Regions from separate parts of the Ureibacillus sp. FSL K6-3587 genome, predicted to be linked through region 1. Evidence: riboswitches for the same ligand, from Rfam matches in the RefSeq annotation. Region 1 holds a riboswitch; each other region holds the start of a gene.
What was found. A riboswitch is a leader RNA that binds a small molecule or an ion and turns the genes downstream of it on or off. The one in region 1 is predicted to bind cobalamin.
Positions count from the first base shown of each region.

Region 2: it holds a riboswitch for cobalamin, as region 1 does, so the genes downstream of both, cobT (nicotinate-nucleotide--dimethylbenzimidazole phosphoribosyltransferase) here and NSS77_RS15815 (glutaredoxin) in region 1, are expected to answer to the same signal.
Region 3: it holds a riboswitch for cobalamin, as region 1 does, so the genes downstream of both, NSS77_RS06990 (ribonucleoside-diphosphate reductase subunit alpha) here and NSS77_RS15815 (glutaredoxin) in region 1, are expected to answer to the same signal.

Region 1 covers NZ_CP151969.1:3,200,420-3,210,882, forward strand. Annotated here, with positions in the region: gene NSS77_RS15790 (hypothetical protein) at 1-24, shown strand, start outside; gene NSS77_RS15795 (heme oxygenase) at 55-372, opposite strand; partial or broken gene NSS77_RS15800 (ribonucleotide-diphosphate reductase subunit beta) at 456-1,136, opposite strand; partial or broken gene NSS77_RS15805 (ribonucleotide reductase N-terminal alpha domain-containing protein) at 1,140-1,742, opposite strand; gene nrdI (class Ib ribonucleoside-diphosphate reductase assembly flavoprotein NrdI) at 1,739-2,110, opposite strand; gene NSS77_RS15815 (glutaredoxin) at 2,107-2,337, opposite strand; cobalamin riboswitch at 2,472-2,658, opposite strand; gene NSS77_RS15820 (biotin-dependent carboxyltransferase family protein) at 2,725-3,669, opposite strand; gene pxpB (5-oxoprolinase subunit PxpB) at 3,666-4,379, opposite strand; gene pxpA (5-oxoprolinase subunit PxpA) at 4,502-5,260, shown strand; gene NSS77_RS15835 (YezD family protein) at 5,339-5,515, opposite strand; gene NSS77_RS15840 (TauD/TfdA family dioxygenase) at 5,800-6,693, opposite strand; gene NSS77_RS15845 (DoxX family protein) at 7,194-7,598, shown strand; gene rbsB (ribose ABC transporter substrate-binding protein RbsB) at 7,648-8,577, opposite strand; gene rbsC (ribose ABC transporter permease) at 8,593-9,507, opposite strand; gene NSS77_RS15860 (sugar ABC transporter ATP-binding protein) at 9,521-10,463, opposite strand, start outside.
Region 2 covers NZ_CP151969.1:1,377,574-1,388,036, reverse strand. Annotated here, with positions in the region: gene NSS77_RS06815 (ABC transporter ATP-binding protein) at 1-1,726, opposite strand, end outside; gene NSS77_RS06810 (ABC transporter ATP-binding protein) at 1,719-3,458, opposite strand; cobalamin riboswitch at 3,658-3,832, shown strand; gene cobT (nicotinate-nucleotide--dimethylbenzimidazole phosphoribosyltransferase) at 3,926-4,996, shown strand; gene NSS77_RS06800 (sorbosone dehydrogenase family protein) at 5,059-6,129, opposite strand; gene NSS77_RS06795 (IS1182 family transposase) at 6,419-8,065, shown strand; gene NSS77_RS06790 (cobalamin-binding protein) at 8,133-8,969, opposite strand; gene NSS77_RS06785 (ABC transporter permease) at 9,107-9,871, opposite strand; gene NSS77_RS06780 (ABC transporter substrate-binding protein) at 9,876-10,463, opposite strand, start outside.
Region 3 covers NZ_CP151969.1:1,418,203-1,428,665, forward strand. Annotated here, with positions in the region: gene glmS (glutamine--fructose-6-phosphate transaminase (isomerizing)) at 1-35, shown strand, start outside; gene NSS77_RS06960 (hypothetical protein) at 352-906, shown strand; gene NSS77_RS06965 (hypothetical protein) at 1,138-1,662, opposite strand; gene NSS77_RS06970 (ABC transporter ATP-binding protein) at 1,693-2,481, opposite strand; gene NSS77_RS06975 (iron ABC transporter permease) at 2,478-3,506, opposite strand; gene NSS77_RS06980 (ABC transporter substrate-binding protein) at 3,513-4,502, opposite strand; cobalamin riboswitch at 4,664-4,850, opposite strand; gene NSS77_RS06985 (hypothetical protein) at 4,971-5,501, shown strand; cobalamin riboswitch at 5,671-5,868, shown strand; gene NSS77_RS06990 (ribonucleoside-diphosphate reductase subunit alpha) at 6,000-8,240, shown strand; gene NSS77_RS06995 (flavodoxin) at 8,219-8,671, shown strand; gene NSS77_RS07000 (ribonucleotide-diphosphate reductase subunit beta) at 8,652-9,695, shown strand; gene NSS77_RS07005 (hypothetical protein) at 9,948-10,091, shown strand; gene NSS77_RS07010 (hypothetical protein) at 10,383-10,463, shown strand, end outside.

The sequences.
Region 1 (10,463 bases):
TCAAAAGAGCCATCCACTTCCTGAAGATGGCTCTTTTATTTGGTTATTATTATATTAATTGTTTTCCAATGTGGAAGCGACTTCCGCAATCACCACAATATTGTCGATTGTAGGACTCTCTTCGCTTCCGCCTGCAGGACGTTTATGCGCTTCTTTGAATGAATCGCTCTCTCTCCATGCCTGGAAGTCTTCCAGTGTATCCCAATACATGACTACACTCATTTCATCATAATCTTCAAATTGGGTGCTCACCAATACTTCCACTTTCTTGAAACCTTTGAATGTCAATAATGGGCCAGGTTGTGTAAATCGTGGAGCCATTTTTTTCGCAAATCCTTTTTTAACTTTGATGCGATTTGTCACTGTATACATAAAAAACAAACCCCTTTTTCTATTGAGAATAACTATCATTTACATTATTAACATAGTTTAATGGAATACGCAATCCGTCCCTTTTATTCATTTGCCAAAAAATCAAAACGGAATGTATCATCCGTGATCGGTTCCACTTTTGCCAATGCATACGTGGAACCTTTTTGGGAAAAGAAATCGTATGTGGATCCTTCATTTCGGATTCCGTTCATTACAATGGGGTTGATTTCCTCCTCCGGAAACATGGTATCCAAGCCCAAATTCATCAACGCTTTATTGCCGTTATAGCGAATGTACGCCTTCACTTCATCCTCCAGGCCGGTTCCCCTGTATATTTCATCTGTGTATTGCAATTCATTGTCGTACAATTCCAGCAGTAATTCATAACCCCATTGTTTTAATGATTCTTGCTGTTCTTTCGTAAATTGGTTGAATAGATTTTGGGCAAAGATTCCGACAGCCACTCCATGAATCGATTCATCTCTCAATATGAGGGATATCACCTCTGCGCTGTTTCGCAAAATCCCTTGTCCGCCCAGATAGAGCGGATAGAAAAATCCGGAATAGAACAGGAAGGATTCGAGCATGACAGAGGCAAACATGGCTTTCCATAAACTCACCGGATCATGTTCTTGAATGGCTTGATAAATTTCCGCAATTTTTTGCGCTTTATACTGCAAATGTCCATTTTCTTTCACCCATTGAAAAATTTCTTCGATTTCGTCTTTGTTGCAAAGGGTTGTAAATATATAGGAAAAAGGCCTCAAATCCGTCAAATTGACCCCCACTCCTCCGCCAAGTCTTGAGAGTTCCAGACAATATCCAATGTTTTCGGCAATGCTGTTCATCGAATCATCCATCGACAATTTGAAACAGCTAACCAATTCACCCCGCGCTTTTTTCCCGCTGTTCAGGGCAGTTGGCGTCGCCGGTTGAAAAGCTTCCATGATGGCACGGATCGCCTTTTCCGCCATTTGTTCATTTCCATCCGCCAGATAAAGGGCAATAATGCTCATACGATCTTCATAAGTTTCTAAAATTTCCTTTCCATCCCGGCTTTTCATTGCGTAGCTGTCATAAAATTTTTTAGCGCTCATAAACGTTTGGAAACGGAACCGGTAGGCATAGGCGATTTCAAATATTTGCCGGATAAAGTCCATGGAATACTTTTTCAAGAAAGCTTCCTCATAATAACCTTCTTCTATTAAATAACGAACCTTTTCTTCTATGCCCGAAAACTGGCGCATGCGGGGATGAATATACTCGAAGAAAAATTGACGGGTGGCCTGCCGATCTTTCTCCAAGTCGATGCGGCCCGTTTGCCGATAGTGATTCAACACTTCATTATTGAGCATTAAATATGTTTTCATCTGAAAATCCCCCCTTGTATCGTTCTTTTATAAAACTCCATAATGGCGTGATAATTTTTTTGAAATCCCCTTAATTCAATCTTTTCAACAATCGGGATGCCATAAGTTTCACTGATCACATCTGCAGAACGGCAAAAATAAGAATGACCAAAATTGGAATTCCCGCTTGCCACCACTCCTTTGCAAAGGTGGGCATTATTTTTTAAAAACCCTTCTACAATTGGTGGCACTTCCCCAATTCCATCGGTATAAGTGCACAACAAAAAGGGTTCGTCCAATATCAGCCCTTCTTGAATTTCAATGTTCGGCAATCCTAATTGATGAACGATAAACCGCACATTTCCGGTTCTTGAGGCATAAGCGATCATACCTTCATCATGCCGATGATTTTTTTAGCTTCTTCCATGTCATCCATCAGCTCACCGTCAATTTCCATAACCGGGACAGTAAAGAATCCGGCTTTCAATAATCTTTCTTTCGCTTCTTCATTGGAATCAACGTTTATTTCCTCATATTGTCTTTCGAAACCCAGTTTCTTTAACTCAAATTTCATCAACATGCACTTTGGACAAACTTTTTTGGAATATAACTTCATATCCTTTCTCCTTTCCATCAATTCAATGACAAAAAAATAAGCCATACCCTTTTTCGGGTAAGGCTTTGAAATGGAAACAATCAGGCGCTAAGAAATGGACCTTTTGCTTCCATTTCTTAGCCCCCGAAGAAATGAGCAATTTCCGTTTATCAGGCAGGTCTCCTGGCTCATGCATCATCCTACAAGTTCCCTTCCCATGCCATTGGCACAGTGGATTTGAACTTTTCGTCAGCAATTACAGTTGCGGGGACAGCATCAGATTTTCACTGATTTCCCTTTTAATCTACTATATATAGTAGAACCTGATAAACAAATATACTATATATTGTGTTGTCGTGTAACATTGTAACATGCAGATTTGTTAAATACAAGTGGAATTGGAAAAACTTAATGTTTAAGCATGATTTCCAATCGTCTTAATGCTTTTTCCTGCTGAATGTACAACTTTTGGGCCTCTTCCAAAGAAATGAGTTGAAAGCGTATTTTCGAAAAGGGTTGAAGTTGGGCGAGTTTCGGCAAATCAACGGAAACCACTTGAGCCAATTTAGGATAACCGCCCGTCGTCTGACAATCCGCCATTAAGATAATGGGCTGCCCGCTTGGAGGCACTTGGACGGTTCCAAAGGTGACTGCCTCTGATAATAATTGGATAGGTTCTTTCGTAATTAGTGGACTATCCCCCATTAAACGGTAACCCATGCGATCCGCATCTTTCGAAATCGTAAAGATGCAATTGATGAAGGCATTCCTGCTTTTTTCCGCAAATCGATCATATTCCGTCCCTTTTACCACCCGAATTTCCGCATCCCGACTCTTAATCAACCAATCTCCCGGAAGAATCCCCCACTTCCCTTTTTGCACTGGCTTCGATTCCGGAATTGGAAGTTCGTCTCCTTTTTGCAAAGGGCGGCCTTTAAATCCTCCTATCCCGGCACGGATATAAGTGCTGTAACTATTTAATACTTTCTTGACTTGAATTCCACCTTTGATGTGCAAATAGCCCCTTGCTCCATCTTTGCAGGAGCCCAGCTTTAAAATGCTGCCCTTTTCGGCAAAAACCGGCTTCCACATCCGGCATGGTTTCTCATTCAAGAGCGGATGAAAATTGGCCCCTGTCAAACAAAACACCGCATCACAATTAAATTTCACCGTCGGACCGATTAAAGTGAATTCCAGTGCCGCAGAAGGCGCTTGCTGTAACAGCATTTCCCCCATGCGATAAGAGAGGGTATCCATTGCCCCTCCAACAATGACGCCATACTGCTGAAAACCCCTTCTTCCTGAATCTTGGATCGTCGTTAAAAGACCCGGTTTCAGTATTGTCATCGTCATGACCTTTCACCTTCTAATTCCATAAACTCTTTTTCAGTAATGGGGACAAAACGGATCCGGTCTCCTGCCCGCAATAACGTTGGCGGGTTTTGATCCGGAAGAAACAATTTTAATGGGGTGCGGCCAATGATTTGCCACCCTCCAGGTGTTTCAAGGGGGTAAATCCCTGTTTGCTTTCCGGCAATCCCTACAGAACCGGCCGGGATTTTCAATCGGGGTGTTTCTTTGCGGGGAGTTGCGATTCTTTCATCCATCCCGCCCAAAAAAGGAAATCCGGGTGCAAAGCCCAACATGTAGACAAGATAATCGTTTTTTGTATGTATCTCAATGACTTCTTTTTCAGACAAATGGTGAATTCGGGCAATTTCCGTTAAATCCGGGCCATAGATTCCTCCGTAACAGACAGGGATTTCAACCAATCTGTTTTTTTCCTTTGGCAAATCAATCTCTTTTTGTAACAGCCTTTGAAGCCGGGAGACCACTTTTTCGTACGGGGAGCGCCCTTCAATATCCCATTGATCCACTGCCATTACATCATAATAAACACAAACATTCGTATAACTTGGTACAACCTCTATCAGACCATCGAAGGGCTCCTTTTCAAGAAGGGAAAGAAATTTTTTTATTGATAAATGGATCTCTTCTGAAATGGCATTTCCGAAATAGACCAATACAGCACTTTCCCCCAGTGGTTTAAATTGTACGGCCATGTTTGCTACTTTCCTCCAATTTGTATCAATATTAAAGGAATTATATCAAAAGCACATTTTTTATGATATATTTTTCCATAAATCCATTGAGTATCTGGAATAATAAATTGGAGGTTATTGATGTGAACCGGGTCGATTTGAATTGTGATATCGGAGAGGATTTTGGAAGATACACGCTCGCCAACCAAAAAGAAATTTTACAATATGTTTCTTCAGCGAATATCGCCTGCGGTTTTCATGCGGGGGATCCATCCGTCATGAGGGAAACGGTGAAAGTGGCTCTGGATCATGGAGTGAAAATCGGGGCCCATCCGGGATTGCCGGATTTATTGGGATTCGGAAGAAGGGAAATGGCCATCACTTATCAAGAAGCTTATGATATGGTGGTCTATCAAATTGGCGCATTACAGGCTTTTTTAACGATTGAAGGAGAAAAAATGCAGCATGTGAAGCCCCACGGCGCCCTTTATAATATGGCGGCAAAAGATCCTGAAATTGCGGAGGCCATCGCAAAAGCGGTATATGACGTTTCTCCCGATTTGATCTTATTCGGCCTTGCATCGAGCGAATTAACAAAAGCGGGTGAAAAAATCGGACTTCGGACTGCCCACGAAGTATTTGCTGACCGTACTTATCAAAAGGATGGCACGTTAACATCCCGAAAACAGCCCGATGCAATGATTACCGACCAAAATGAAGCCGTTCAACAAGTGATCAGAATGGTGAAAGAAGGAAAAGTAAAATCCCGCCAAGGCGTGGATGTGCTTTTACGGGCGGATACCGTTTGTATTCATGGTGATGGTGAACATGCCGTGGATTTTGCAAGATTTATCAAAGGGGAATTGCTGAAAAATGGAATTGAAGTGAAGGCTTTCATATAAAATTACACTTTGGATTCAATGAAACTTAAACAATATGAAAGGCTGCCCAATCATGATTTCCACTGGGCAGCCTTCCTTTTAACGGGCAACTTTTGTTAATACTCTTTCCACCGATGCCCGGTCGAATCGCTGTTTTTTAGTGACATCCAGTTGGACAATTTCGCCATTGTGTACTGTAATTGATAAGTTGCCGTAATCTATATTATTTAATTGTTTAATGATTTGTTTTAACACGTCTTCTTTTAATTTAGCCATACCACCACTTCTTTCTTTTTATTCTTATTGAAATACTAAGGATAAGGTCGAAAAAAATGAATCAGTTCCCAAAACGTGTAAAACTTCTTCCTGCTTAGATTATATGCCGGGAAAAGGAATGTTATCATCTGTAAGCATAGGGATCAATAATAACTTTGCCACTGTGTCAATGCACTTTTCAGGTGGCAACCCATGATCAAATCCGCCAGTTGCTCTTCCCTGCCAATTGGCCAATTATAATAACACCATGGCTAAATCTTCTTCATCTAAAGTGAATTATTACCTTATTTTTTTCTAATTAATGAACTTTCTTCCCCATTCACATTTTTCGGAGTATTTTTGGAAACCGTCACACGGCGGACGATGCGGCGTTCATCGTAATCGGCGACTGCATAATGCTGGGATGCCAGGTTATCCCAAATGACAAGATCCCCTTTTTGCCAATTCCAGCGAACTGTGTTTTCCGGGCGAGTCACATAGCTTTGCAAGATTTCATAAAGCGCCGCTGATTGTGACGTTGAATAACCTTCAAATTGGCGGACGAAATGACCAAGCAACAAATGTTTCTTGCCGTTTTCAGGATGCAAGATTACCACCGGATGGCGTGTTTCATATTCGATTCTCGCAAATACACTCCGATGTTTTTCAATATACTCTCTTGCTTTTTCTTTTGATTGGTTTACATATGCTAAAGCAGCATAGTCGAATTTATTGGAATGGATTGCCCATAATTTTTCCGCCAATTCTTGCAATTCTTCAGGCAAATCAGTATAGGCCGTATGGGTATTCGCCCAGATCGTATCTCCGCCCACGGATGGAATTTCCACACCGCGCAAGATGGAATAACGGGGCACTTCAGGAACGAATGTTACATCTGTATGCCAAGAGTTGGCTTTCCCCCCATATTGGGAATCCAACTCAAGAATTGCTGCTGTGTTTTCCTTCACCGGCACTGTTGGATGGGCGAACAATTCACCAAAACGTTTTGCAAACTCCTCATGTGTAGCATCATCCAAATGTTCTTGACCACGGAAGAATAGCACCAAATGCTCACTTAAAGCTTCCTTGATTTGTGATAAAGTCTCCCCATCAATATCCGGCGTCAACTTCACCCTATGCACCTCTGCCCCGATGCGGCCCGCTTTTTTCACGATTTCAATTTTTGATTTTGTTGCCATCAAAATCACCCTCCGTTTTTATATTATTATTCTTATAAGATAACTTGGTTTATAAATAATAATTAACTTATTACCAAAATTTTAGAATGAATCCATCATGCCCTTCATCTGCATCCAAAAGTTTTGCTTCAAGCAAACATTCTGAAAAGCGACGATGGAAAGCAAAAGAGGTTTAACAATTTCAGCATCATAATCCGCTAAAATGTTAAACCTCTTTTGGAAAAGTCGGTTCGAATATTTGGTTGATAACAATTTACAATCCTGAGAAACATTTGTCAATAGTTTTCCGATAAAAAAACTTTGTTTTTTTATTTTGTTTCCAATTCTAAACCCAACCATTCGGCATTTGACAAACCCTCATTTGGTTTATGATGCAATTTTCCTGTTTATTGGAGAAGCACTTTATACTCAGGATACGGCTGATTAGAAAATTCAGGGCAACAGTGTTATATGTGGACGAGCGATAATATGATAGTAAAAAAAGTAGAAAGGGGATTGTGTTGAGGCAAAGTGAAATTGGAGGTTTTATTCTCCGGCTTGTATTGGGGGCCACTTTCATCATGCACGGTTTGGCAAAATGGCAGGAAGGGATTCCGACGGTGGCGGAACGATTTGCCAACTACAATTTGCCGTATGCAGAACTATTGGCTTACGGCGTAACCGGTCTTGAAACGATCGGCGGAATCTTTCTCATCATCGGGTTTTCCATTCGCTTTTTCGCATTTCTTTTTGTACTGCTTATGGCGGGGGCCATTGCAACCGTGAAATATGACGCCGGTTTCCTTCATGGATATGAATTGGATGTCGCTTTGATGGCCATGGCCGCTTATCTTCTGTTTGCCAGCAATCGTTTCCTTGCCCTTGACAACTTCATCGTGGAAGAGAAAAAGAAAAAAAATAAATGAAAAAAAGGTAGAACACGAGCTCGCGCCACTATGTTCTACCTTTCATCCTTTATTTTTTAGTCACCAATTCAAGTTCAACCGGTACAAACTCTTCCACTTTTTCACCGTTCAAATATTTCACGGCCGTTTCAATGGCAGTTTTCCCAATTTCTTCAGGTTTTTGGGCAACACTTGCAGCCATTTTTCCTTCATCAATTTTCTTCAATGCGTCATCTGTCGCATCAAAGCCGATGACAACAATCTCTTTGCCGGCAGCTGAAATCGCTTCAAGGGCACCTAAAGCCATTTCATCATTTTGAGCAAATACCGCTTCAATATCAGGATGGGCTTGTAGCATGTTTTCCATTACAGATAATCCTTCGCTGCGGTTAAAGTTGGCTGGCTGGCTTGAAACAAGATCCACTTTTCCTTCCACCACTTTAAGGAAACCTTCTCCGCGGTCACGGGCAGCAGATGAACCTGGAACGCCTTCAAGCATTGCCACTTTGGCACCTTCACCTACCAATTCCAACAAATATTCCCCTGCAAGTTTGCCGCCTTCCACATTGTCAGAGGCGATGTGGGCAACCACTTCACCGCTGTCTGCTGAACGGTCCACCGTAATGACCGGAATTCCTGCGGCATTGGCAGATTCCACGGCAGATCCAACCGCAGAAGAGTCTACCGGGTTGATTAATAATAAATCAATGCCTTGCTGGATTAAGTCTTCCACGTCGGAAGCCTGTTTGGACGCATCATCTTGCGCATCGACAACCACTAAATCCACGCCTTTTTCTTTGCTGACCGCTTTTGCACCATCGCTAAGAGTGACGAAGAATGGGTTATTTAATGTGGAAATGGAAAAACCAATTTTGTAAGAACCTTCTTCTTTTGTTCCTTTTGCCGCATCATCCTTTTTTTCCAATGAAGAATCCATCGAACAGGCGGATAACACTAGCATTGCAATCACAATGAAAAATAAAAGCTTCATGTTTTTCATCATAAACACTCCTTTTTAGTCTTTTTTTCGGTCTAAAAGTACTGCGAGCAGTATGACGATCCCTTTTACGACTTGTTGCCAGAAAGAAGATACGCCAATCAAGTTCATACCATTATTGAGAACCCCAATAATCAATGCACCGATTAACGTGCCGAAAATCCAACCTTTCCCGCCATTCAGGCTTGTCCCGCCTAATACAACGGCCGCAATGGCATCCAATTCATAGGACTCGCCCGCCGTTGGTTGAGCAGAATTCAAGCGGGAAGTTAAAATTAATGCGGATAACGCAGCAAGGAATCCGGAAATGGCATACACTGCGATTTTCACTCTGTCGGCATTAATGCCGGATAATTTTGCCGCTTCTTCATTTCCGCCAACCGCATAGACCCGGCGGCCAAATGTCGTTTTGTGCAAAATGAAAGCGAGAATGGCGAAAGAAACGATAGTTGTGATCACCGGAATAGGGACACCTAAGAAATAGCCTTTCCCAAATAATTGAAATGATGCATGGTCTCCCAAACCGGAAATCGGTTTACCGTTTGTATATACAAGCGTCAATCCCCGGTAAATTGTCATTGTTGCCAAAGTCGCAATAAATGGGGCCACTTTTCCTTTTGTAATAATCACCCCGTTGAAAGCTCCCAACACAAGTCCAAGGATTAACGCAACCGCCATGGAAACGATTGGGTCCGTTCCGCCTGCCAATAAACTGGCGGCAACAGCCCCCGTCAATGCAAGCGTGGAACCTACGGATAAATCGATTCCCCCTGTGAGAATGACAAAGGTCATCCCAAAGGCGATGATGGCACTGATGGAAACTTGTCTCAACACGTTAAAAATATTGGAAATCGTTAAAAAACTGGGATTCATGATGCTTACGACGATAATTAAAAGAATTAAACCGATTAACGGTCCCAGTTTCGATATCATTTCTTTTGACGACTTAGTCAACTTGCTCACCTCCAGTAGCAAAATGCATAATTCTTTCCTGGGTCATTTCTTCTTTTGAAACTTGGCCCGTTATTTTCCCTTCATGCATGACAAGGACACGGTCCGCCATGCCAATGATTTCCGGCAATTCGGATGAAATCATTAAAATCGCTACACCAGCCTGTGCCAGATCATTAATAATCTGGTAAATCTCTTTTTTCGCACCGATATCGACGCCGCGGGTCGGCTCGTCCAAAATCAATACTTCCGGCTCAGTGCCAAGCCACTTCGCAAGCACAACCTTCTGTTGATTTCCTCCACTTAACGATTTCGCACTTTGCTTTGGACTGGAAGTGCGGATTTTCAACTGTTGAATATATTGGTTGACAAGGGAAGTCTCCTTCTCTTTGTTCACCACACCTGAAGAAGATACTTTTTTCAGGTTGGCAAGGGACACATTTTCCTGGATGGAAAAATCAAGAACCAATCCTTTTGTTTTTCGGTCCTCGGTCACATAGCCGATTTTGTGTTTCATTGCATCAATCGGCGTTTTAATGGAAACTTTTTTTCCATCAATCAAAATGTCGCCACCGTGGGCTCTTCTGTAGCCGAAAATGGTTTCAGCCACTTCGGTTCTTCCAGCGCCCATCAGTCCTGCCATACCGACCACTTCGCCTTTGCGGACGTTGAATGAAACATTTTCAAACAAACCTTTGACCGTCAAGTTTTGAACTTCCAGCTTAACGTCGCCAATTTCCGCTTTTCGTTCAGGGAACCGTTCCCCAAGTTCCCTTCCAACCATCATGGCCACAATTTCATCAAAGTTTGTCTCCGGTATATTCCGTTCCCCTACATATTGACCATCCCGCAAAATCGTGATCCGGTCACAGATGGAGAAAATTTCTTCCATTCGATGGGAAATATAAACGAAGGAAATTCCTTTGGCTTTTAATTCC
Region 2 (10,463 bases), 1.6 Mb from region 1:
CAATTTCCCCATCTTTAATGACCAATATGCGGTCGGCACTTTCGATGGTTTTTAAACGATGGGCAATGACAAAGCTGGTACGGCCTTTCATCAAATTATTTAATCCTTTCTGGATATGCACTTCGGTCATTGTGTCGATGCTGGAAGTCGCTTCATCCAAAATTAAAATGTCGGGGTCTTTTAAAATGGCCCGGGCAATGGCAATGAGTTGTCTTTGTCCCTGGCTCAAGTTTTTGCCGCCCGATTCGATGATGGTTTCATATTGTTCCGGCAAATATTTAATAAACGAATGGGCATATGCGATTTTTGCCGCCCTTTCCACTTCTTCATCCGTCGCATCCAGTTTCCCGAACCGGATATTTTCTCTCACCGTTCCGGAAAATAAGTAGGTATCTTGCAGCACGACGCCAATGGAATCCCGCAAATGTTCCATGGAATAGGATTTTATATTCACACCATCAATCAAGATTTCCCCGCCTGTCACATCATAAAATCGGCTCAATAACTGGACAATCGTTGTTTTTCCTGAACCCGTCGGACCGACAAGGGCAACGATTTCACCGGCATTCACTTTAAAAGAAAGATTTTTTAATACCGGCTTATCTTTTACATAATGAAAACTGACATTGCGGAATTCCACATTTCCTTCCAATGGACGTTTGGGAAGGGCATGTGGGGAATCCATCACTTCAACCGGTTCATCCAATATTTCAAATACCCTTTCTGCACCGGCGATGGCCGATTGAAAGGTGTTCAATAAGTTCGATAATTGATTGATTGGACGGAAAAATTGTCTTGCATAAGTTAAGAAAGAGGCAATCACCCCCACCGAAACAAGGGAGTTCACCGCCAAAACCGCACCTGCTCCAATGATTAATCCTTGCCCAAGGTTATTGATAAAGTTATTCGTCGGACCCAACAAACCGGATACAATTTCTGAGCGCATCGCGGAATGGCGCAGTTTTTCATTTGCTTGACCGAACTGTTGAATCGTCTGTTGTTCTTTCCCGAAAAGAGTCACAATTTCCGAATTGGAGATTGTTTCTTCAATATATCCATTCAGATTTCCCAAATCCCGTTGGCGATTCCGATAATTCACGCTGCTCCGTTTGATAATTTGCTTTGTTGCGAAAACAATTAATGGAATCACAAGAAGAGTCACAATCGCCAGAATCCAATTTAAATACAACATCGCAATGGCTGTTCCAACAAGCGATAATATAGACGATATAATTTGAATAACGCTTTGGGAAAGGGCGAAATTCAAATTGTCGATATCGTTTGTCATGCGGCTCATCAAATCGCCTTGCTGTTTTTGGTGGAAAAACGGAATGGGCAATGACTGCAATTTTTCAAACAGCTCAAGTCTCAAATTTTGAATGGTTTTTAATGATGCCCGAATCATGATAAAGGTTTGCAACCAAGTAAAAAGGGAAGATGAAATGAAAATGGCGGCAAGCAATAGTCCCATTCGGACAGTCCCTTTTATATCGAGAGGCAAAATATAATGGTCGATAATGTATCCAATCATAAAAGGTCCTAAAATATTTAATATGGATGTAATCACAACAAGAAAAATGACGCTGATAATGCTTATCCTTTGTTTCTTTAAATAACTCCAAATCCGTTTGAGGGTGGCCTTTTGATTTTTTGCCTTTGCAGCCGGCCCATGACCCCTGCCCGGACCACGGCCTCTGCCGGAAAGGGATTCCTGCAATCTATTCATAGAGCACACCTCCCTTTTCAACTTGAGTTGCAACAATTTCTCTATAATGTTCACTTGTTTTCAATAATTCTTCGTGGGTTCCTTGTGCCACAATGCGTCCATCTTCCAAAACCAGGATGAGATCGGCATGTTTAATCGAAGAAATCTTAGATGAAACGATAAACTTCGTGCTTCCTTCAAGCGCTTCCTTCATATTTTTTCGGATCACTTTTTCCGTAATACTATCCACTGCTGAAGTTGTATCATCCAAAACCAGAATTTTCGGTTTCCGGATTAATGCACGGCTCATGGCCAACCGTTGTTTTTGACCCCCTGATAAATTGGTTGCCCCTTGGGTCAATTCATGTTGTGTTTTTTTATCCAGTTTTTCCACAAACTCATAAGCATTCGATGCGACCAGTGCCTCTTGAATTTCCTCTTCTGTTGCATCACTTTTTCCGTATTTCAAGTTTTCTTCAATTGTTGTGGAAAACAATGTTGCTTTTTGAGGTGCAAAAGCCAATGAGCCTCTCAATGTTTCAATGTCATATTGCCGGATCGGGATGTCATCGATGTAAATCGTTCCTTCATCCACATCCATTAGACGGGCAAGCAATTTGATCAATGTGGATTTCCCGCTGCCGGTCATGCCGATGATTCCTACCGTGCTGCCCGCTTTCGCTTCAAAGGTAATATTTTTTAACACCGGTTCCACCTGTTTGTTATAAGAGAAACTTACATTCTCAAATCGCACATCTCCTCGGATTTCTTTTTTCACCGGATTTTCCGCGTTTATAATATCCCGCTGCTCCTCCAACACGACAACGACACGTTCCGCGCTCGGAATGGCCCGTGCGATTTGAATGAGTACGTTGCTGGAGCTCATTAGTCCGTTCATGATCATCATCAAATAGTTGATGAAGGCCACAATGACCCCGATTTCAATGGCGCCCGCTTCCACCTTTACTACTCCGAGCATAAGCGCCAAAACAATCCCGATATTGACAACAAACTGCGTGATCGGCGTCAATGCGGCAATGACTTGATCGGCGGTCATATTGCGCTTCGCCAATTCTTCGTTGACACCTGCAAATTGCTTCACTTGATGGCGCATGCGGTTAAAGGCTTTAATGACACGGATGCCTGATAAATTTTCCTGTACACGGGTATTCACAACATCGATCGTTTCCTGGACTTTCCGGAATAATGAAATCGATAATTTAATAAACACATATAAACAGACGATCAGGACAGGGACAACAAAAAATAATACGGAAAATAAATCTCTTGCCGTAAAGAAGACGACCACGACAGCCCCGACAAACATGAAAGGGCCCCGGACAAATATTTTCAACAGCATGTTTAACGCCCTTTGCAGCATTTCCACATCATTGGTCAAGTTCGTAATCAGTTTCCCCAACGTAAATTTGTCCTTATTGCTGTTAGAAAAATAGGTGATGGTTTCATATAAATCTGCCCGAATATCGGATGCAAAGTTGACGGCCGCTTTCGAACTGAAATACGTGCAGCCCGCCCCTCCAAACCATCCTATAATTGCACATACCATCATTGCAGCAAACATCACCATGATATGTGTTGGGTCCTTTGTCGCGATCCCTTCGTCGATTATTTTTTGCATAATGGTCGGCTGGATCAAATCCATTGCCACTTCCAATATCATGAGGATTGGCGCCAATATCGCAAAATGCTTATAGGGCTTCAAATATTTTGAAAGTTTTATCGCTGCATGCATGTTCTAACTCCTTCTCCACCTTTGTATCAGCAACTATGTATACATATGTTTACAGATGACCACCCGAATTGTATACAACTGTATAGATGATCGTCAAACCAATCAGCTTCTACCGATTCCAACGTTCAATTTACTTTTCATGCAAAAGATTTAAAACATCTTGACGAAACTTTATTTTCATCATACATTATTTAGAAAAAGAATATCCACGTAATTAGGTGCCCTTTATGGGAGAATAGGGAATAAAGTGAGAATCTTTAGCGGACCCACCACTGTATGGGGGAGCAATATGGAATATGCCACTGGGAAACTGGGAAGGCCCATAGTTGCGATGAACCTGAGCCAGGAGACCTGCCTGATTACTTGAAACATACAGTACGATGGTAAAGTCTGTAGTTTATTTGGCATGCCAATAAACTGCAGACTTTTATTTATTATTGAAAAAATTAATTGATGGGGGAATTGAAATGGAACTATTGCAATCAACATTGCAAGCTATTCAACCAGTAAACAAAGAAATCATGAAACAGGCGAGGGAAAAAGTGGATGCCCTTTGCAAACCGCCAGGCAGTTTAGGAAAATTGGAACAAATCGCGGTACAACTTGCCGGGATTACGGAAAAACTGGAGCTGGATGTATCCAATAAAGCGGTTATATCATTGGCCGCCGATCACGGTGTCTATGAAGAAAATGTATCCAATAACCCTCAAATTGTAACGGTGATGCAGTCCATTGGTTTCGCCAAAGGGTTTACCGGTGTGTGCGCCATTGCAAGAGCGGCAGGAGCCAAAGTGGTTTCTGTCGATGTCGGCATCAATGCCGATTTGCCGGAAACTTCTGGCGTAATTAATAAAAAAGTACGATACGGGACTGCGAATATGGCCAAAGAACCGGCTATGTCACGGGAAGAAGCCATCCGGGCCATTGAAGTGGGCATCGAAGTGGCCAATGATCAAGTAAAACAAGGGGTCAACGTTTTAGCAACCGGGGAAATGGGCATTTGCAATACCACAGCAAGCAGTGCGGTTTTAGCGGCTCTTTTTGGCTATGACCCTGGTGAAGTAACCGGAATGGGGGCGGGTGTCGATAGCATTCAACATAAAATTGATGTAATTCGTCGTGCAATAGAAATCAATCAACCAAATCCTGATGATCCAATTGATGTTTTGGCGAAAGTGGGCGGATTGGAATTGGGCGGAATGGCCGGTGTCGTGCTAAGTGCCGCAGCCAACCGCATTCCGGTAGTGATCGACGGCTTTATTTCCACTGTTTCCGCATTAATCGCTTATCAATTGGAACCAAAAGTGAAGGATTACATTATTCCATCCCACATGTCAGAAGAACCTGGGGCAAAAATCGCCAGCGAATTATTGGGATTGGAGCCGATGTTAAACATGAACATGCGGCTAGGAGAAGGTTCCGGTGCAGCCCTTGCTTTCCCTATCCTGGACGCGGCATGTTCAATGATGAATACAATGACGACTTTGGAAGAGTCCAATCAATACATGCAACAAATCATGGAGAATCAAAGATCTTAAGACGGACGGCAAAATGGAAGGCTGTTTAGAAAGCGGCGCGCTTTTTCAACAGCCTTTTTTCATTATGGCTTTAATTCTGATAAAGCCATTCGATAAAGTTTGTCATCATTTTCCCCCGGTTTTCCCCGGCCATCCGTATTATTGGTTACAAAGTATAAATTATCCCCTTCAATGAATACATCCCGAATCCGCCCCAAACCGCTGATCACTTCTTTTGTTGTTCCTGCGTTTAAATCAAACTCCAACACCGCTTCCCCCCGTAATGCCGCAACATACAACTTCCCATCTGTATAGACCATCCCCGAAGGCGCCCATGTTTTATTGGAACCGGATGTAAACAATGGAGAAACCATGCCTTCCTTTTCCTCTTTCCCTTCGATGACCGGCCAGCCGTAATTTTTCCCCGGCTCAATCCGGTTGATTTCATCATTGGCACTATTTCCATGTTCACTTGCATAAAGGGTTCCATCCGGTGCCCAAGCGAGCCCTTGGGGGTTGCGGTGGCCGAAACTGTAAACATAAGAGTTCGGAACAGGATTATCTGAAGGAATGGAACCATCCAAATTGAGCCTTAAGATTTTCCCTCCAAGGGCATTTACATCCTGTGCGATGGATGACTGCAATGCGTCTCCGGCTGTCGCATAAAGCTTGCCATCCGGGCCAATTTTCAGCCTTCCGCCATGATGAACCGGCCCGCTCGGTATGTGATCGAGCAACACTTCTTCCTCAACCCATGAATCATTTTCCAGCCTCAACCGGACGATGCGATTAATTTGCCCCTTGGAATCCGTATAAGTGTAGTATGCAAATGCCTTGTTGGACTCTTGGAAATCGGGGGCTAAGACAAATCCTAACAAACCGGCTTCTGATGCTGTGGAAAGGGGCTTTTCCAAATTGACGGACTGCCTTTCCACCCGCCCATTTTCAATTTTCACCACATTTCCGACCCGCTCCGATAAATAAAAAGTGTTTCCTGACTTGTCAATGGACCATGGTATTTGAAGATTGCTCGCAATGACTTCCAGATTATTGCCCGAAGAGGTTTCCACGGCTTTCGGAGGTTGTTTGGGCGAACAAGCGGATAATATGAACACAAACCCGACGAATATGACAAACATTTTAATTCCCTTCATCGCTCTCATTACCTTCCTTGTTTGAATGAATCTCCAAAGCTTATTTATTTGCGACTTACCCAAAAAATTTGTTTTCAAAACCAATGGTAGCCAAAATCTTCCCATCTAATCCTACAAGACCAATAAAAAAAGAGGCTGGGACAAAACCCTCCTCTAAAATGGAAACAGCCCATGAAATGTTGGAATGAAATTTCATGGGCTATTACTATTTTTTTAATAAAAATTAAGGACATCTTCTGATAAAATTTAAGTATCTACCCCAAAAAATTTTATCAAAGGAAGTGTCCTTATGTTCAAATATTATAACATGAATCAATTAGTTTTGCCTCTAGATTTAGAAATAAAATTACAAGAAAATGATATTGCCTTCCACATTCACCATTTAGTTGAAAGTATCCCCGATGAAGCCTTTCAGCCGTTTCTTCGAAATACAGGTTGTCCTGCTTATCATCCACGCATGATGCTAAAAATTATTTTGTGTGCTTATTCCCAATCAGTCTTTTCAGGTCGGAAAATTGAAGCCCTTTTAAAGGACAGTATTCGGATGATGTGGTTGGCACAAGGCTATGAACCAAGTTATCGGACGATCAATCGTTTTCGTGTGCATCCGGAAGTAAAAGAATTAATTCGTCAATGTTTTGTCCAATTCCGTTGCCAACTGGTGGAAGAAAAATTAATTGATCAAGAAGCAATTTTCATTGACGGTACAAAGATTGAAGCGAATGCCAACCGATTTACTTTTGTGTGGAAAAAATCCATTGAAAAATACAACAAAAGCTTAATTGAAAAATCCAATCAGCTCTACAACGAACTGTTAGAGAAGGAAATCATCCCTGAAATGGAGCGGGAAAGTGATGGGGAATTGTCCGTAGAAGAACTCGCTCAAATGGTGCAACAAGTCGATGAAGTGATTACGGAATATGACCAAAAGATAGAAGCATCGCCCGATGCCACAGAACGAAAAGCATTAAGAAGCGAACGGAAATATCCGAAGCGAGTGTACAAACAGTTGATTGACTTGATTTTACGTAAACAAAAGTATCAAAAAGACTTCGAAATCTTGGGTGAACGGAATAGTTATTCCAAAACAGACTTAGATGCGACGTTCATGCGAATGAAAGACGACTATATGAAAAACGGTCAATTGAAGGCTGGATACAACGTACAAATCGCAACAGAAGGTCAATACGCACTGGCTTATGGCATTTTTCCAAATCCTACCGATACACGTACATTGATTCCGTTCTTGAATGAGATTGAGAAGCATTATTTTCCATTGCCAAAATATATTGTCGCAGATGCTGGTTATGGTAGTGAACAGAACTATGAGGACATCCTTTCGAATCGAAAATGTGAGGCACTTATTCCATATACCATGTATGAGAAAGAACAAAAGAAGAAATATAAACAAAACCCATTTCATCCAGACAATTGGATGTACGACGAAGAAAGTGATACCTACATTTGTCCGAATCAGCAGCGAGTAACCTTCCGTTATCGTTCTGTACGTACCGATAAGACCGGTTTTAAACGAGAATTGAAAATCTATGAATGTGAAAACTGTTCAGGATGTCCATTTCGTTCATCATGCACAAAAGCAAAGGAAGGCAATCACCGAAAGGTCATGGTGAATGAAAAATGGGAACGACAAAAAGAATATGTAAGAGCGAAGCTTTCAGAAGAAAAAGCAGGTTCTATTTTCCGTCAACGTAAAATGGACGTAGAACCAGTTTTTGGATTCTTGAAGGCTAATTTGCGTTTCACTCGATTTTCCGTCCGAGGAAAATCGAAGGTGGAAAATGAAATGGGGATTGCCTTAATGGCCGTGAATTTACGGAAATACACGGCCAACAAAGATCAACTGACCAAAAATAATGGAGAGAAATGGAAAAAGGAGAATTTGAGTTGGCTCAAATTCTCCTTTTTCCTATTTTGAAGCTAGTTTTGTCCCAGCCTCTTCTAAACGAGGATATATCCAATCCCCTTCCGTTCCCCAAAGTATACTATAAAGAATTTTCTTTTTCTTCTTCACCAAGCAATGGATCCTTTCCATCATAAGGAGGAAAGATTTGCGGGTGCAAAAGGGCCGCCAACTTGCATAATCCTTGCAACAGTTTTGGAGAAGGACGGCAAAATAAGGCCTCTTCCAATATATAAAATTCGTTATTTTGAATGCTTTTCATTTCTTGAATTCCTGGGCGCTTCATTATCACTTTTGGATTCACTCTTTCTGTTTCAACACCTACCCATGCAATGCAAAACACATCCGGATTTCTCTTTTTTACTTCTTCCCATTCTGTTTGAACATTGGCCTCTTGAAAATCTTCAAATATATTTTTTCCCCCAGCAAGTTCAGCCAATTCCGTCAACCAATTTGTCGCACCGGGCGTAAAAATCGGCTTGGCCCACCATTCAAAATAAACGGTTTTCCTGTGTTCAACTTGTTGAGATAATTTCCGGTACTTCTCCAGCATATCCATAAATTTTTGATAAATCCTCTTTGCCTCATCCTCTGTATTTGTCATTTCACCAACGCATAGTAAAGTTTCCCCGACTTCCGCAAGGGTTTTTGGATTCGGCACAATTTGATACGGAATCTTCCGTTTTTCCAGTTCTTCAATATTCCGTTCCATTCCAGGGACGGAAAGGGAAGCTAATACTAAATCCGGTTTCAGCTCTTCCACCTTTTCTATATCAATATTTAAATCTCCGCCTAATCGCGGCAATTGTTCAATTTCTTTCGGCCAATCAGAATAATCATCCACCCCGACTAAAGAAGATGCCAAACCTAAATAGCCTACAAGTTCCGTATTGCTTGGACAAATGGAAACTAGACGCATTTCTCTCCCCCCTCGTAAACTTTGTGAATGTATTTTTCGATGCAGCAAGGGAAAATCCTCTCTTTTCAAAAAAAAAATGCCCAAATTCTTGCCTGCAGCGAAGAAATTGAGCTTTTTTTCTTAGAAATGGGGAAATCTTATGCACTTTGTCTTCCCCAAATACGGTTGATCCAGCTTTCAAACAAGCCAACTGCCCGGTCCAAAATAAAGCCTGCAACCCCGATAAACACAATACCCGCCATCACCAAATCCAATCTCATGGAATTTCGCGCATCGACAATCAAATAGCCAAGGCCTGATTGGGAGCCAACCATTTCTCCGGATACTAAGAAGATCCAGGCCGTTCCTACCGCGATATGGAGGCCATTGGCAATATACGGAAAAACAGCCGGGAAAATAATTTTTCTCAAAATTTCGAACTTCTTAATTTCAAAGTTTTGGGCCACTTTCAAATAAGTAGGTTCCACCTTTCTTACGGCTGCAACAGTGGACAATAATACCGGGAAAAAGGCGGCAATAAAGATGATGACAATGGCCGGAATATTCCCAATCCCAAACCAAAGCACGATAAACGGCGACCAGGCAATCGGAGAAACAGGACGCAACACTTGAACGATTGGGTCAATCACGCCCCATAATAAAGGAATTCTTCCAAGAACCAGTCCCAATAAAATGGCTACAACCACCGCTGATAGATAACCGGAAATGAAACGCAATAAACTTACTTGCAAATGAACCAATAATGTTCCGTCAGTAATTAAAGATACAATTCCTTCCCACACTAAAGAAGGCGGTGGAAATAAAGCGGCTTCGTAATCGCCCGCTACAACCATAAACTGCCAAGCCCCAATTAAAATGGCAAATCCTATAATGGCGTTAATGAAAAATTTATAGTTCTTCATTCTCTCACTTCGCTTTTTCTATAAAAGAATTGTTAACAAAGTCTTCATATGCCGGAGGATTATCGAAGAGTCCCATTTCCACCAGATGATTAGACAATTCTTCATAATCTTCCTGATTGATTTTTAAATCATCGTAAGAAATCCATTCTAAAGACAAATCAAGCACATTTTGTTCCACATTCAAATAATTGGATAACATGTCCTTCACATGCGCATCTTTTTGTTCGGCAGCATGGCCCGCCGCAATATAGTAATTCACAAATTCCTGTGCGAGTTCGCTTTCCTGTTCAATAAACTCTTTGCGCAATACTAATGAACAGTCAATGGAGTTTTTCCAAATTTCATTATCTTGATAAAGCACCTTTCCTTTATCTAGGGAGACGGATACGGCGCCAAATGGTTCTGCCACCACATAGCCGGATATTCTCCCTTCAGAAAGAGCGGCCGACATTTCCGCAGGCGGCAATTCCACAACATTTACATCTTCATATTTCAAACCGTTTTGTTTCAACAATTGATAAAGTAATACATTTTGAGTCGAGAATTTATGCGGAATGGCAAAACTTTTTCCTTTTAAATCTGCAACTTGATT
Region 3 (10,463 bases), 1.7 Mb from region 1:
CTCGTAACCTAGCAAAATCTGTAACGGTGGAATAAAATAACCGATACTTGCAGTATGTGAGTGATAATTAATGTTGTCACACAATTATTGAATAATGTCACTGATTTTTGCCTTGATACAGCATAAATGCTTGCTGTATCAAGGTTTTATTTTTTTGGTTACATTTCATTATCCTTTCTACATTGATATCCTGTTCTTTTCTGAGATATTGAATAACGCTGAAAAAGCCGATACATAGAATTTTCGATGGAGAATAGAGTGAAAAATTTTTAGTTCGGCCATGATTTCAGAGATTTTTCATTTTGTTTGGTTACGCTTATAGTCAATATCAAGATGAACAGGAGGAGCTTTATGAACTATTTGAAATTATTGATGGCACTAATTTTCTGTTTTGCACTGATTTGTACGTCTGGTCACATCGCATTTGCGGATGATGATTTTGGGGAGCATCATGAGCATTACGAATGGGGTTATGGCAAAAAAGAACATATAGACGACCGCTATGAAGATGCAGGAGAAATGATTGGCTGGGGGACGGTTATCACATTTGCAGTGGCTGGGTTAATATTTCCGATGAGAAGATTAACCAAACCGATGATTACGACATTTCCGTCAATTAAGCAAATCTATATATCGTTGACGAAATTTTTGGGTAAATACCACATACTGATTGGAATCGTCACGGTCCTTTTAAGTATCTGTCACGGCATTCTCATGTACCTTCATGAAGGAAGATTGGAAGATGAAGGGGTTAGTGGACTAGTATCAGCTATTGTGTTGGGAATAGCCGGTTTGATTGGGTTAATGTTATTTAACAATAAAAAGGTTAAGAGCTTACGAACAACACATATGACGTTAATCGCTGTTACAATGGTTATTGCTCTTTTCCATATTTTCATTTCCTAATACGAATTTTGTTGGGATCTGATTAATACGGGGACAACTGCTATGGATAAATTCCATTTATTACAATAAATTCATGTTCAGCTATTTGCACCAAATTTGCGCCGGTAGGATTGACCGAACTGCCTGAAAAGGGCGTACTTTTATACATTGTTTGTGACAAGATTAATGATAAGTCATAACCAAAAAGCCTTGATATAGCCAAATGCTTGCTGTATCAAGGCTTTTTCTTTGTCATTTTAGAATATAAGATTTGGTATGGAAAGGAATTTCTTTCACATCGTTGAGCTTGTTAACGTAAAGCGCCATGGCATGGGCAACATTGGAAAGAAGGCCTATAAACTGAAATAATAAATCGCTGACGGGTTTTTCTTTATGGACATGATGGAGGGCGCGGTAAACAATCTTTGCATCATTTCTTACCCGGTGCAAATGCATGGCTGCCTGACACCCTTGTGGGATGACGAAATGTTTCATTGCTTCGCCCACTTGCCCGCTATAATAGTCGTACCGCGAGCTTAACCATTCAACATCTTCTTTCGTGATGGCCAGATTGCCCCGTACAGAACCATTGGCGTGATACGTTAATTGTTGCAGATGAATGAGATCATCTTTTATGATTTGCTCAGGCTCTTTGGTTAAATAGGGAATCACCATGCCAATGCTGACGGTTAATGCATCCGAAAGCACTTCATAATCCACTTTGCAGCTTTTCTCCCTCATATAGGTATAACAAATATAACGCAAATCTTTTTTCATTGAATATCACTCTCCTAATAAATAATCAGATTATGTTAATACATCAAAAGGAATCATCTGCTTCTTCTTCATTAAAGGTTCTTGATAAATGATGGATTTCACCTGAAATGTTTTGGCAATATTTTCGGTATTTAACGCGTCAGAAGGGGCATTATAAGCCACAAACTTTCCATCTTTTAAAAAAATACATTGGTCACAAATGCGGGTAGCTAAATTGATATCATGAATGGCTGCTATGACCGTTTTTCCTTCCTGTACGAGAGAATGAAGAATGTCCGTTACAATGACTTGATAGTAAATATCTAAGTCAGAAGTCGGTTCATCTAATAGTAAAATATCTGTTTCTTGAGCAATGGCTTTTGCTAAATAGACAAGCTGCCGTTCTCCTCCAGATAAAGAAGGGACAAATCGATGTTTCAAATGGCTGATGCCGACTTGCTCCAACGCTTTTTTGACGGCCAGCTGATCGGTTTTCATCCAGCGGGAAAACCGTTTTTTGTGTGGATAACGCCCCATTTCGACCACTTGTTGCACAGTAAAATTCGTCTCTAATGTGGTCGTTTGGGGCATATAGGTGATGCGTTTGGCGATTTCCATAGGTTTCAGCTGTCGAAGGGACCGATTAAAAATTTTAATGTCTCCGCTATCAATCCGATTAATGCCGGCCAAACATTTTAATAAGGTAGATTTTCCCGTTCCATTCGGTCCAATGAGGGCAATAAACTTCCCTTTTTCAACAGTGAAGGAAAGGTTATTAAAAATGGTTCGGGCATTCCGATGAAAGGTTAAAGATTGAATTTCAAGAGCCGCTTCATTCATAAAAGTCCCTCCATTTTTTTCTGGCGCAATATTAAGAAAATAAAATATGGAGCACCTAAGAATGCAGTAATGATCCCAATTTGAATTTCAGCTGGGCGAATAACGAGGCGCGCGATTAAGTCAGCCAATGTTAAAAATAATGCACCACCTATCAGACTGGTTGGTATCAAATAACGATGGGTTGGCCCAATCAACAAGCGAATCATATGAGGAACAATTAAGCCGACAAATCCGATGGCGCCAGTCAAAGAGACGCAAACCCCTGTTAATAAAGAAGCGCTAATTAATAAAATGGTGCGTGTCCGTTGCACATGGATGCCCAAGTTTTTCGCTTCCTCTTCCCCAAGCAATAAAATATCCAACTGCTTGCGGTAGCTGAATATGAGAATATTGCAAAGGATAAAAGGGAGGATTAACAGCTTTACATCATCCCAATCCCGTCCATTTAAATTGCCCATAAGCCAGTATAGAATTTGCTGCAATTGGCCGTAGCTCGCGTATGTAATAATAAGAGAACTGCAAGCGGAAATGAACGAACTGATGGCGACCCCTGTTAAAAGAAGAGTTAACATGGATGTTTTGCCGTTTGATGTAGAAATGATATAGACAAGAAGCAAAGTGAGGAGAGCCCCTAAAAAACCAAAGACAGGAACAAAAAAGGTACTGATATGGGATAATCCAAAATAAATAGCAATGACTCCTCCTAAAGAGCCTCCTGATGAGATGCCAATGATGCCCGGTTCTGCCATCGGATTGCGGAATAAGCTTTGCATGACCACCCCACACACAGCTAAACTGGCACCAACAATGCTTGCTACAATGACACGTGGCAAGCGAATATAAAGCAAAATCTGTTCAAAGGTAGAGTCCGTTTCAAAATAGAAAAAAGGAAGTTTAGCCAAAAAAACTTGAACGGTTTCAAAAAGGGGAATCGTCACGCCACCGAAACTCGTGGCGATGACGATACTGAATAGAAATAATATAAAACTGGCGATAAAAAAGACGGGCATTTTCAGTTGCTTCATCTTTTGTTACTCCTTAGATAAAATCGCAGCCATTTCTTCTGCTCCTTCGATTACATAGTGGGAGGCAGTGGTTACATTGGCGCTGTCTAGCACATAAATCTTATTGTTTTTAATAGCTGGCACGTCTTTTAGTGCAGGGTCTTTTTTCCATTCTGTTACGAAAGCCGGCTCCCCATTGTTTGTAGTAGACCCCCAGGCAGTTGTAAAAATCACATCTGGTTTTAATTGAACCAATACCTCTTTTGAAATTTCCGGGTAGTCAGGGTAGGATTCGCCTACAATCCCTGCTTCCGATACAACATTAATTCCGCCGGCTAATTTAATCATTTCACCGATTGTGGTATTGTCTGTCACACTGGAGGAGTATTCCGTGTAATAAAGAACGCGGGGTTTATTTTCTTTTTTGTCCGCTTTTTCTTTTAATGCATCGATTCGTTTTTGAATATCCGCGATTAAGTTATTCGCTTTTTCTTGTTCTCCGACAATTTTCCCCAGCGTTTCAACGGTTTTTAAAATACCTTCAAAGGAAGTGTCATCGATGACTTGGAATGTTGTAATTCCGGCATTTTCTAATTGATTCAATACATCTGGATTAACGTAAGAAGGAATAATCACCAAATCTGGCTTTAATGCTAAAATTTGCTCGGCTGTTACGGTTTCAAATTTCGTTTCAATTGAATCGGTTTTGCCTGCAACATTGGAAATCGCTGGATCACTAGAAATCGCTGTGACGCCTACAAGATTTTCAGAAGGTACTAAATCCACCAGCAATTCATCGACAGCTAAAGCAGTCGAAACAATACGTTTCGGTTTTTCCGAAATGGTAATTTCCTTACCACGGCCATCTGTCACCGTCAGCGGATAAGCCGATTGTTTAGCTTGTTCGGATGGTTGATTTGTCGAATTTTCATCATCATTGTTGGCAGTATCGGTATTACAAGCTGTTAAAAATAATAAAAGCAATATGGGTAGTAGCAATTTGGTGAATTGATTCATCACAAATCTCCTTTTCTATAAAATTTTTTATATGTTTAGTGTGGCCACACATTAAACCAAAATAAAAAGCCTGTATCCCAAGTGGGAATACAGGCGTGAAAGCGTTAAAAAGCACAAAAAAGCATGACTTGCTTGCACCCGTTCTTTTCCCACCCGAAAAGACGTTTGCAAAGTGTTTAAGCAGGCTTCCTGACTCGGACTTCCTCTTACTCCTAACCCTTCCCGAATGTAACATTCAGTGGTTATTGTTAGTTTCATCCATCCTCACAGTAGCGGGGGCTGTACTAGATTTTCACTAGTTTTCCTTTTACCTCTTCCAAGAAGAGCACTTAAACACCCTCGATATGAAATTAACTATAATCTAGCATAAATCATTTAATAAATGCAATAGTATAACAAAACTTTACATGATTGCACCACATCGGATATACTAATCAGCAGTTTTTCTTTTTGGGAGGGAAGATATCTATGGCAAAAGACTGGCGTTATATTAGTTATCCGTTTATGCGGGAGAAAAGTTGCTTGGTAGATTATGAAATTATGACAGACAGCTTAACGACAAAAATAGGAGATTGCATAAGTGTAAGCAAAAATGAACATAAGTTTGAAGAAATCACTCAAATTTTAAGAAAAATCCAACCGCTAGCTTATCATGCAAATGGATCTGTAAGAGGGCGTTTAGCGATTACAGAAGAAAATTTAATGTGGCTGGAATCTGTATATGATGATTTTGTCGAACGAGCAGGCGAGACAAATAAGCAATTCGTTTTGCCACAAGGTTCTGAGTTGGCGACGCGATTGCATATTTGTCGAAGTGAAGCGAAAAAGAGCTATCGTGCTTTACACAAAGTAAGCGAAGAGAGAGAAGTGCCGGAAATTTTATTTCAGTTTTTAGGACTTTTAGCGAATGTATTTTTTGTACTGGCAATCGAAGCGAATAAATTAACTAAAACCGAAGAAATCCCTTTTATCAGCAAATCTTATGGAAAAACTAAATAAATAGTTTATAGATAGCCCAAATTTATATATATATGGCAAGTTAGTTAAGAGAATACTAGATGAAAACGATTTGTAAATATTTTAGATTTACTTTTTAAGATTGTAAGCATGAATTTTATATGATAACATACACTATATATTGTGTAGTTTAAAATTTAATAACACAAAATGTTGAGTATAAAGTTATGGTGGTAATTTTTAATACCTTAATAGGGAATCCAGTGAGAATCTGGAGCTGCCCCCGCAACTGTAAGTGTGGACGAATTAGCAAACCACTGTATCGATTTACTGAAAGGTGACGATACGGGAAGGGCTATAGTAGGAGGATACACGAGCCAGGAGACCTGCCATACTTTGTAGTTTCTATTCTTCGGGGTGTGAGAAGGAGAAACGATAGGAAAAGATATATTTTACATATGTTTTATTTCTGTCGTATTCTTCCTTTTTCCGTCTATTCCCCGAGAATGACGGATTTTTTATTTTTAGGGAGGAATTAAGGTGACAAGAAATCAAAGTATTGAACAGGAAACACTTTCTGAATTCATCGATCGTATTTTTAATGATTTCAAGTTGGCATCAGACCAATACAAAGAGAAGATTCGAAAAGCAGGAGTAACCAATCCATTCGATGAGAGAGATGCAGATCTTTTAATTAAGTATGCTCTTGAAAATATTGATGAAGCAAATACAGAATGGACCTATATTGCAGCAAGAATTTTTTTACAAAATCTTTATTATAAAGCAGCAAGAAACAGAGGATATGAATTTAATCATAATCGTACTTATGGATCGTTTTATGATTTGATTCGGATATTGACCGAAAAAGGAATCTATTCCGAAAAGTTATTAATGAAATATACAAAACAAGACATTGAGTATTTTGAATCATTTATTGAACCTAAACATGATTTGTTATTTACATATCCAGCTATTCTATCTTTGGCAACCCGTTATTTAGCAACGGATTATGAGAAAAATGTTTATGAATTGCCACAAGAACGCTGGATGATTATTGCGATGTACCTTATGCAAGACGAAGAAAAATCCATGAGAAATGAGTATGTAAAAGAAGCGTATTGGGCTTTAAGCAATCTGTATATGACTGTTGCGACCCCAACACTTGCAAATTCCGGAAAAACACATGGGCAGTTATCTAGCTGCTTTATTGATACTGTAAATGATAGCTTACAAGGAATCTATGATAGTAATAGCGATGTTGCCCAGCTTTCTAAAAATGGAGGCGGTATCGGTGTTTATATGGGGAAAATTCGTGCAAGAGGTAGTTCCATCAAAGGATACAAGGGCATGTCAAGTGGTGTTATACCATGGATTAAGCAATTAAATAATACAGCAGTCAGTGTTGATCAGCTTGGTACAAGAAAAGGCGCTATTAGTGTGTATTTAGATGTATGGCATCGTGATATAGAAGATTTCCTTGATTTGAAACTCAATAATGGTGATGAACGGTTGCGTGCGTATGACATATATACAGGAGTATGTATACCCGATTATTTTATGGAACAGGTAGAAAAACGGGGAGATTGGTATTTATTTGATCCATATGAAGTGAAACAAGTGATGGGTTACTCGCTAGAAGACTTCTATGATGAAAAGAAGGGCGATGGACAGTGGCGTAAAAAGTATCAAGAATGTATTCAAGCCAATCTTTCTTCCAAAAAAAGAATTCCAGCAATAGATATTATGAAGCGAATCATGAGATCCCAATTAGAAACTGGCGCACCGTTTATGTTTTATCGTGATGAAGTCAACCGCCAAAATGCCAATTCCCATCAAGGTATGATCTACTGTTCAAATTTATGTACGGAAATTGCGCAAAATCAATCTCCAACAGAATTTATTGAAGAATATATCGAAAACGAAAATATAATTGTAAAAAAATATAAAGCTGGTGATTTTGTTGTTTGCAATTTGAGTTCTATCAATTTAGGCCGTGCTGTACCTGATAATGTTTTAGAACGTTTGATTAAAATTCAAGTTCGCATGTTAGATAATGTAATTGATATTAATACGCTGCCAATTAAACAACCAGAAATCACGAATAAAAAATACCGGGCCATTGGACTTGGAACATTTGGTTGGCATCATCTATTAGCTTTGAAGAATATTGAATGGGAATCAGAAGAAGCAGTACAATATGCAGATGAACTTTATGAAAAAATAGCTTATTACACGATTCGAAGCAGTATGGAGTTAAGCAAAGAAAAGGGCAGTTATCCATTATTTGAAGGAAGTAAATGGAGTTCTGGTGAGTATTTTATTTATAAAGGTTATACAGACGAACGATGGATGCAACTTCAAAAAGATGTTAAAAAATATGGAATTCGAAATGGATATTTAATGGCCATTGCACCTAATGCGACAACTTCGATTATTGCAGGTTCCACCGCTAGTATTGATCCTATCTTTAAACCTTTTTATATTGAGGAGAAAAAGGATTACCGAATTCCGACAACTGCACCTGATTTAAATCATAAAACGTATAATATTTATCGCCGTTCAGCTTATATTGTGGACCAAAGATGGTCAATCAAACAAAATGCTGCTCGTCAAAAACATATTGATCAAAGCATTTCATTTAATATTTATGTTCCAAACACGATAAAGGCATCAGTGCTGCTAGATCTGCATTTTCAAGCATGGAAATCAGGTTTAAAAACAACCTATTATGTTCGCTCTACATCGAATGAAGTAGAAGAATGTGTGTGGTGTCAAAGTTGAAGGCTTTAATAGCTTATTTATCTTATAGTGGAAATACAAAAGAAGTTGCAGAAATTATTGAGGAAGTATTAAAAGAAAAGAAATTTCAAGTGGATATGCATCGAATCGGAGTCAATTTGCCAATCAATCTTAAAATGTACGATTTAATATTTATTGGTACTTTTACATGGGCAAAGGGTGCATTACCTATTGAAGTTAAGGATTTTGTATGGGAAATAGGCTATAAACCAAAAAATATTGCAGTATTTGGTACTGGTGATACTCAGTTTGGGGGCGATGAATTATTTTGCTTGGCGGCTGTGAAATTAGCAAGATTCTACAATAGTCGTTGGGAACCTTTAAAAATTGAACAATCTCCTAGAGGAAGTCAAGAAAAAATCGTAAAAAAATGGATAGAAGGGATTGTTAAAGATGTCACCAAACTTGCTTGAAAAGGTAAAAACATTAGATCCAATGAATCCAAATCGAGCAACTGCACTGTTTGGAGGAAAATCGAGTGGTATTTTAAATTGGAATAATATTAAGTATCCGCATTGGTATAAAACATATAAACGCTTGTTAAGTAATTTCTGGAAGTCTGATGAAGTGAATATGTCGAATGATGTGAAGGAATTTCCAATGTTATCAACGGAGGAACAAGATACGTTTTTAAAAGTAATTAGCCTTTTAGCGACATTAGATTCATCGCAAACAAGGACCATTCTACTCACATCCTTATATGCCACAGATCCATCAGTACAATCTATTTTAGCTGTCATTGCACAACAAGAAGCAGTGCATAATGAAAGCTATTCTTATATATTATCTTCCGTAGTATCGTTAGATAAACAAAATGAAGCTTTTGAAATTGGTAGAAGTGATCCGATTTTACTTAAACGTAATCAAAATATAATGGAGATATATAATCAATTTGTCGAGAAGCCATCTTTAGAAAATATATTAAAAACATTAGTATATTCCACAATACTTGAAGGATTATTCTTCTATTCAGGTTTTGCTTTCTTCTATAATTTAGCGCGCCAAAACAAAATGGTTGGAACATCTACAATGATTAGTTACATTAACCGAGATGAATTAGAACACGGTCGTTTTATTTGTGAATTAGTTCGGGCAACATTGGGAGAAAATCCAGAGCTAAATACAAAACATTTTACTGATTGGGTTTATGAACAATTTAGAAATTCTGTAGAATTGGAAGTGGAATGGTCTCACTATGTGTTAAATGGTGTAGAAGGCATTGATTTAGATGAAATGGAAGGTTTTATTAAATATAGAGCGAATAAAATGTTACGAATGATAGGATTAAGTGAAATATACGCAATGCATATTAATAATCCAATGAAATGGATTCGTGCATATGTAGATAATTTTGATGAAACAAAAACGGATTTCTTTGAACAAAGAAATCGTCAATATACGAAGATTAGTGATTTGAATGGTTTTGATGAACTCTAAAAATTATTAATATTAAAAATCCAAATCTCTGAAGGGTGTACTAATATTTTTAGCAGCCCTTCTTTTTTTGTTGAGATAAGTTTGAGTATATATGCCTATCATTTTTTATACTAGTATGTTCAAAAATGTTAGAGTTGTTGAAATAAACTTTGGTGCTCTGATTTCTAGATTGAAATTTTATGTATAAATCCAATAGTAAATTTCCATAATTAAATCAGGATTTTAAAAATTGTTAAAAGGTAGGGATTATTTTTGGGAGAAAGTAAATATGCAGAATTAAATGAAGAACAACTCAAGGAAATAAAACGACTAGAGGAAAAATTAAATGTAACACTAATTGCATATGAAAATTCAATATTAGAAAGTCAAAACCAATTTGATAACACAGCGAATTAAATTGAATGGATATTGTTATTGACAAGTAGAAAATACACATATTTGGTGAAGGTCTCTAATTTAAAGAAAAAGGTTCGATTGAAAATGAAGAATATCCATAGGCCTTCACCTATCCCTTCACTTGAGATTTTCAGTATTCAGGAAGAACCATCCCCTATCAGCAAAGCATCCGTGAATTCTGCCTTCCTTGTCTCCATTATGGTTTTCTCTTTATACACGCCCACATAGCAGATATCCCCGTATGATTCAAAATCTATCGATATTAGTCAAAATGAAATTATAGAGAAAAGCATGCATGAAATCGAAATTTTAGATGACAGAGAATTTGATGATTTATATAATCAATTGGATGTTGCTCATCAAATGATTGTG